One region of the Microbacterium sp. SLBN-111 genome, then DNA from elsewhere that is predicted to be linked to it. Evidence: predicted binding sites of a transcription regulator. Region 1 holds the regulator's gene; the other holds the start of a gene.

Region 1 (3,395 bases):
GAGGACAAGCTGCCCGAAGACGTCAAGAACGACGTCCAGGCCGACGTCGACGCCCTCAAGACGGCGCTCGCCGGTGAGGACGACGACGCGGTCAAGACCGCGTTCGACAAGCTCAACGCGAGCCAGGGCAAGCTCGGCGAGGCCATCTACGCCTCGTCGCAGGCCCAGGGCCAGCCCGCCGACCCCAACGTCGGCCAGCCGGGCAACGGTGAGACGCCGAACCCCGAGGAAGACGTCATCGACGCCGAAGTGGTCGACGACGAGACCGACGAGAAGAAGTAAGCGACAGAACTGATGGCACACAAGGACGACGAACAGCCCCAGGGCTCGGGCGCCGGTCCTGACGAGACGACGGGGCCGGAGGAGAACACCTCCGGCCCCGCGCCGTCGGACCAGACCCCGGATGCCGAGGGCCTCACGATCGACGACATCCTCGGCGCCGAGCAGACGCCCGAGGCCGCCGCAGAGGGAGCTTCCTCCGACAAGGAGGCTTCGCTGCTGATCGACCTCAAGCGCCTGCAGGCGGAGTACGCCAACTACCGTCGACGGACCGAGGAGCAGCGCGAGCGCGAGATCGAGCGCGCGAAGGGCGAGGCCGTGAAGGGCCTGCTGCCCGTCATGGATGACCTCGACCGCGCCGAGAAGCACGGCGATCTCGTCGAGGGCACCCCCTTCGCCGCGATCGGCGACAAGGTGCGCGCGGTGGCCGAGCGGCTCGGCGTGGTCTCGTACGGCACGGCCGGCGAGCCCTTCGACCCGCAGCACCACGAGGCGATCTTCCAGGCGCCCACGCCCGGCGTGACCCAGGCCACCGTGCTCGAGGTCGTCGAGGTGGGTTACCGCCTCGGCTCCGTCGAGCTGCGGCCGGCCAAGGTCGTCGTCGCCGTGCCGGTCGAGTAGGAGGACGCATGGCGAGTCAGGACTGGTTCGACAAGGACTTCTACAAGGTCCTCGGTGTCGACAAGGGCGTGAGTGCTGCCGATCTCAAGAAGACGTACCGCAAGCTCGCGCGCCAGTACCACCCCGACTCGAACCCGGGTGACGCGAAGGCCGAGGCCAAGTTCAAGGAGATCAGCGAGGCGTACGCCGTGCTGAGCGACCCCGAGCAGCGCGAGGAGTACGACCAGATCCGGGCCATGGGCTCGGGGGCGCGCTTCTCGGCACCCGGGACGGCGGGCGGCGGCGGTTTCGACGACGTCTTCAGCCGGTTCGGGCAGCAGCGCGGGGGAGCGTCGGGCGGTTTCGACGACTTCTTCTCGATGTTCGACCAGCAGGGCGGCGGCTTCGGCTCCGGCCGGTTCGGGCAGCCGTCGGGCGGTTTCCGCGGCTTCGGCGGCCCGCAGCGCGGCGCCGACGTCACGGCCCGGACGACGCTCGACTTCGTCACCGCGGCCAAGGGCGAGACGATCACGCTGCAGGGCGAGGACGGCGTGCCGTTCAAGGTCAAGATCCCCGCGGGAGTTGCCGACGGCCAGAAGATCCGGCTGCGCGGTCGCGGTCGTCCGTCCCCGGACGGCGGAGAGAACGGCGACATCGTCGTGACGGTCGCGGTCCGGCCTCACCCGGTGTTCACCCGCGACGGGCTGAACCTCCGGCTGACGGTCCCCGTGACCTTCACCGAGGCGGCCCTCGGCGCGACGATCGAGGTGCCGACCCTCGGCGGAGACCCCGTGCGACTGCGTGTCGCCCCGGGCACCCCGTCCGGGCGGGTGCTGCGCGTCAAGGAGCGTGGCATCCACTCGTCCAAGGGCACCGGTGACCTGCTGGCCGAGGTCCAGGTGGCCGTTCCCAGCCACCTCGACGACGACGCCCGCGAGGCCCTCGAGCGCTTCCACGCGCTCGAACCGAAAGAGAATCCCCGCGCCGACCTGATGGCCAAGGCGCGGCAGTAACGCTGGACTCCTGGCATCCGCCACAATCGGATGCCAGGAGCAGGCGATCGACGAGAGAGGAGAGGCCGTGTCCGACAAGGAAATCGATGAGGACGCGCCGATCTTCGCGATCGCCGTGGCCGCCGAGCTGTCGAACATGCACCCACAGACGCTGCGGCAGTACGACCGCCTCGGCCTCGTCGTGCCCGCCCGTACGCAGGGCGGATCGCGGCGGTATTCGAGCCGCCACGTGCAGCAGCTGCGCGAGGTGGCGCGGCTGTCGAGCGAGGGCATGAGTCTTCCCGCGATCGCGCGGCTCCTCGCCCTCGAGGAGCGCGTGCACGAACTCGCCCGCCGCGTCAGCGACCTGGAGCGGCAGCTCATGGCGGAGCGCCAGGCGCGCCCCGGCGCGCGCGTGTTCGCCGCCGGAGCCACCGGCTCGGTCGTGACGCTGCGCCACGGTGCCCGCGTTCGCCGCGCGACCGACGTCGTGCTGTGGCGCCCGGGCGGGCTGCTCGACCCCGACGAGGACTGACGCGCCTCGCGTCTGCGCGTGCGGCTGCGGCCCGGCTCGGGTCAGTGGTTCGCGCGTGGCCGCGCGGCGTGGCGCCGGGTCAGTGATCCGCGCAATGTCGGTTCGGATGGATGCCGGGCCCTGAGGCTGCGCGGATCGCTGAGGTCGCGCGGGCCGGCCGCCCGCGGCGTTGACCCCAGCCGACCCCTCCCATAATCTCTCTGTATGCGAGAGAATATGAGTCGGCCGCAGATCGACACGGCTTCGGCCGTGACCCGCAGCCTCTTGGGCTGGGGCGTCGTCGCCGGGCCGTTCTACGTCGTCGTCGGACTCGTGCTCGCGCTCACGCGGCCGGGATTCGACCTCAGCAAGCACGCACTCTCGCTCCTCATGCTCGGCGACCTCGGGTGGCTGCAGCGCGCCAATGTCATCCTGTCCGGGCTCATGGTGCTCGCGGCGGCGTACGGCATCCTGCGCCTCATCCGGAGCGGGCGCGGGCTGGCGATCGGAGTCCTCGTCGGCGTGTACGGCGTCGGCCTCGTGCTGAGCGGGATCTTCCCGCCCGACCCGGTCGCCGGGTTCCCGCCCGGGTCCGAGCCGGGCGCCTCGGTCAGCGGCATCCTGCACCTGCTCTTCGGCGCGCTCGGTTTCGTCGCGATCGGTGCCGCCGCTTTCGCGTACGCCGCCTGGTGTCGCGCAGAGCAGGTCTCGGGGCGCGCGCGGCTGTCGGTCGTGCTCGGCGTGCTCGTCCTGGTCGGGTTCGTCGCGGGGGCCGCGCTCGCGCAGTCGCCGGTCGGCGTGGCGCTGCTGTGGATCGCCGTCCTCGCCGCGTGGGGCTGGCTGGCGCTCGCGAGCGCGCGGCTCTACGCGTGGACGCCGCACCCGGTGACCGGCGCCCGTCGCTAGGACCGCGGTCAGTCCGCGTCGGCGCCGCGCGACGAACGCAGCAGCTCGATCTCGACCCGGTTGACCTCGGCCGCGGCTTCGAGGATCCGCGTGCCGACCGCGAT
Region 2 (3,395 bases), 820 kb from region 1:
CACCGTGGACGTGCTGACCCGTCTCGCGCCGCCCGTGGAGCGCGGTGTCCGGGTGACCGGGTTCCGCGAGGACGGCTCCTCGGTGCGGGTCCGGGCGATCGGACCGGGCGGTGAGACCGAACGCCGTGCGAAGGTCGTCGTCGTCGCGTCGGGCTGGGCGGGGCGCGCGCTCGTGTACCGTCCGGGGGCCGTGCGCACGCGGCACTACCCGGATCGATACGCGATGGTCGATGTCGCGGTGCCCGGCGATGCGACCGCGCTCGTGCACCTCGAGCGCGGGGGTGTCGTCGAGTCCTTTCCACTGCCGGACGGGAGGCGGCGGCTCGTCGCGTGGGCCGGGACGTCGGACGTTCCGGATGCCGCCGAGTTCCTCCGCACCGCACTGGCGGAGCGCCTGCGGCTGGACGTCGATACCTCGGATGCCTCGACTTTTCGGGTGCGACGGGCGGTGGCGCCCGCGCTGAGGCGAGGACGCGTGCTGGTCGTGGGCGACGCGGCGCACGAGGTGAGCCCGATCGGCGGGCAGGGCATGAACCTCGGGCTGCTGGATGCCCTGACACTGTCACCGCTGCTGTCCGAGTGGGTTCGCGGGCACGAGCCGGACGAGGTGGCCGCCTGGGAACGGCGGCGGCTCGCCTCCGCGCGGCACGCCGCGCGCCTGGCGTTCCTGAACACGATGCTCGGCCGGGGTGTATCGACGGTGGGGCACGGCATCCGGTCCGCCAGCCTGCGGGCGCTCCTTCGCGGCCCGGGCGGCGCGGTGTTCACGCGGGCGTATGCGATGGGGTTCGACGCGGCGGCGCGGGGGTCGTGACGCACAGGCCACGCCGACCCGCGTCACGGCCGCGCCCGGTGAGGCTGCGGCCGCCCGTCACCTGAGGACGAGCTGAGCGGCGAGGAGCAAGGCGGCGAGCATCGTGAGTTGGAACACGGCGCGGCCGGGGCGACGCCGCACGGCCAGTACGATCGTGGCTGCCGCGACCGCGACCACGGCGGCGAAGAACACCGCCCCGACGATGCCACCGCCGGACCCGACGAGCACGGCGACGGCGCCGAGGACGATCCCCGCGGCCGCGACGATCACGCTCGCCCGCGCCCCGAGGCGGTGCGGCAGACCGCGCACTCCGGTCTCGCGGTCGTCGTCGAGGTCGCGCACCACGTTGGTCAGGTGCACCGCCGCCCCCAACGCCATGCCGGCGAGCGAGGCCCAGGGAGCGGCGAGCGCAGGCTGCGGTGCGGCCAGCGTCGCGAACGACGGGAAGACACCGAAACTCAGTAGGAACGGGACGATCGAGACCGGCGTGGACTTGAGGCCCGCGTTGTAGGCCCAGGCCGAGCCCAGGGCGATCGTGTGGGCGGCGACGAGTCCCGGCCCGAGCGGCAGGGAGAGGACGAACGCGACGGCCACGGATGCCACCGCCACCGCGAGCGCACGCCCGGGGGTGAGAGCGCCGGTCGCGATCGGTTTGTCCGTCCGGCCGACCGCCAGATCGCGCGCCGCGTCGATCGCGTCGTTCGAGAGTCCGACCGACACCTGCCCGGCGAAGACCGCGACGACGAGCAGCACCAGCCGCCACGGTTCGAGACCGGCCGCGACGCCGAGCGCGAGGGACAGGGTCGTGACGACGAGCGTCGGTCCGGGGTGGGTTGCGCCCCAGAGCGCCCGCACGAGCGGTGTCGTCGCGGGAGGATCGGTCACCTCACGACGCTACCGTCCCCCGCGGCCCGCCGGGCACTCGGTTCCCGCAGACGGCCCGGCACGACGCGGACCGGTCGAGCGCCAAACTCCTTGGCACTCTCTATCCCAGAGTGCTAATCTGATCTCAAGTTGAGCGCAAACGACTCAACTTCGAAGAACTCTCCGGATGCCACGTCCGGACCGATCGAAAAGGAGAACGACCATGGCCACTTACGACCCCTTCCGCGACCTCGACCGCCTCGCGTCGACGCTCCTCGACACCCGCCGCGGCGGACCGCGACGCATGCCGATGGACCTGTACCGCGACGGTGACCACTACGTCCTGTCGGCCGACCTCCCGGGCGTCGACCCCGGCTCGGTCGACATCGACGTCGACGGCCAGCTGCTGACGATCCGCGCGGAGCGCACGCTCGCCTCCGGCGACGACGTCAAGTGGATCACGCGCGAGCGCGAGACCGCCTCGTTCATCCGCCAGTTGAACCTCGGCCAGGGCATCGACACCGAGCGCATCAGCGCCACGTACCGCAACGGCGTGCTCTCGGTCACGATCCCGGTGAGCGAGAAGGCCAAGCCGCGTCGGATCGCGGTCGCGACCGACGACGGGAACGACGTCATCGCCGCGCACGAGAACGCCCGCGAGAGCACCCCGCAGCCGATCGAGCAGTGATCGCCCGGAGGGGGTGGCCGTCCGGTCACCCCCTCCACCCTTGTCAAGGGGCTCGGCGATCCGGCAGGACGCCCGCAGAGTGCTCGGGTGTCCGCGATCCTCTCCCCCCATGATCCGCTGGCCGCCATCGACGCCGATGACGTGCCCGCCCTCCCCTTCACCCCGCGCGGCGCGGTGAGCGCCGCCGTCCTGCGCCACCTCAGCGCGGGCGCGGCGACGAACCACACGGTACTCGCCGATGCGGCCGTGGCATCCTCCCCCGACGTCGAGACCGACGACGACCTGCAGCTGGCTCTGTTCGCGCTGTACGCCTCGGCCTACGGGTCGATCGCGGCGTTCGACCCGGAACTCGAGTGGGCCCCCTCGCTCATCGCCACGCGCGGGGTGATCGAGCGGGCGTTCGAGGCCGCACTGCGGGCGCGCCTGCCCGAGCCCGATCTCCCCGCGGCGACCGCGGATGCCGTGGCCCGTGCGCTGTTCGCGCTGACCGCCGCCGACACCGGCCCGAGTCTCTCGCGCTACCTCGCGAAGAAGGCGACGCTGGATCAGGCGCATGAGTTCCTGGTGCACCGGACGATCTACACGCTGCGCGAGGCCGACCCGCACTCGTGGGCGATCCCGCGCCTGACGGGCCGCCCCAAGGCCGCGCTGGTCGAGATCCAGTCCGACGAGTACGGCGGCGGCACCCAAGAGCGCATGCACGCCGAACTGTTCGCCCGAGCCGTGCGCGGCGCCGGCCTCTCGGACGCTTACGGAGCGTACGTCGACGACGTCCCGGCCGTGACGCTCGCCTCGCACAATGCGATGTCGATGTTCGGCCTGAACCGGCGCCTCCTCGGCGCGATCGTCGGGCACCTCGCCGCGTTCGAGATGACCTCGTCGATCCCCAACCGGCTCTACGCCGAGGGCCTGCGCCGCCTCGGCTTCGGCGACGACGTCTGCGGCTACTTCGACGAGCACGTCGAGGCCGACGCCGTCCACGAGCAGATCGCCGCGCGCGACCTCGCCGGCAGCCTCGCCGAGGACCGG

The links. The regulator HspR, encoded in region 1, represses chaperone genes until heat shock. The targets are predictions, from matches to a motif close to AAGTTGAGTCNNNNNGACTCAACTT.
Region 2: RKD05_RS11080 (Hsp20/alpha crystallin family protein) is a predicted target of HspR. The motif match lies at 1,826-1,850, and genes of this name have one in related genera.

What each region holds. Positions count from the first base shown of each region.
Region 1 is NZ_JBMGQH010000001.1:1,572,565-1,575,959, forward strand. Features, by position in the region: gene dnaK (molecular chaperone DnaK) at 1-282, shown strand, start outside; gene RKD05_RS07390 (nucleotide exchange factor GrpE) at 295-900, shown strand; gene RKD05_RS07395 (DnaJ C-terminal domain-containing protein) at 909-1,892, shown strand; gene RKD05_RS07400 (heat shock protein transcriptional repressor HspR) at 1,960-2,406, shown strand; gene RKD05_RS07405 (DUF998 domain-containing protein) at 2,656-3,291, shown strand; gene RKD05_RS07410 (MarR family winged helix-turn-helix transcriptional regulator) at 3,300-3,395, opposite strand, start outside.
Region 2 is NZ_JBMGQH010000001.1:2,392,839-2,396,233, reverse strand. Features, by position in the region: gene RKD05_RS11090 (FAD-dependent oxidoreductase) at 1-814, shown strand, start outside; gene RKD05_RS11085 (UbiA family prenyltransferase) at 872-1,699, opposite strand; gene RKD05_RS11080 (Hsp20/alpha crystallin family protein) at 1,902-2,366, shown strand; gene RKD05_RS11075 (iron-containing redox enzyme family protein) at 2,484-3,395, shown strand, end outside.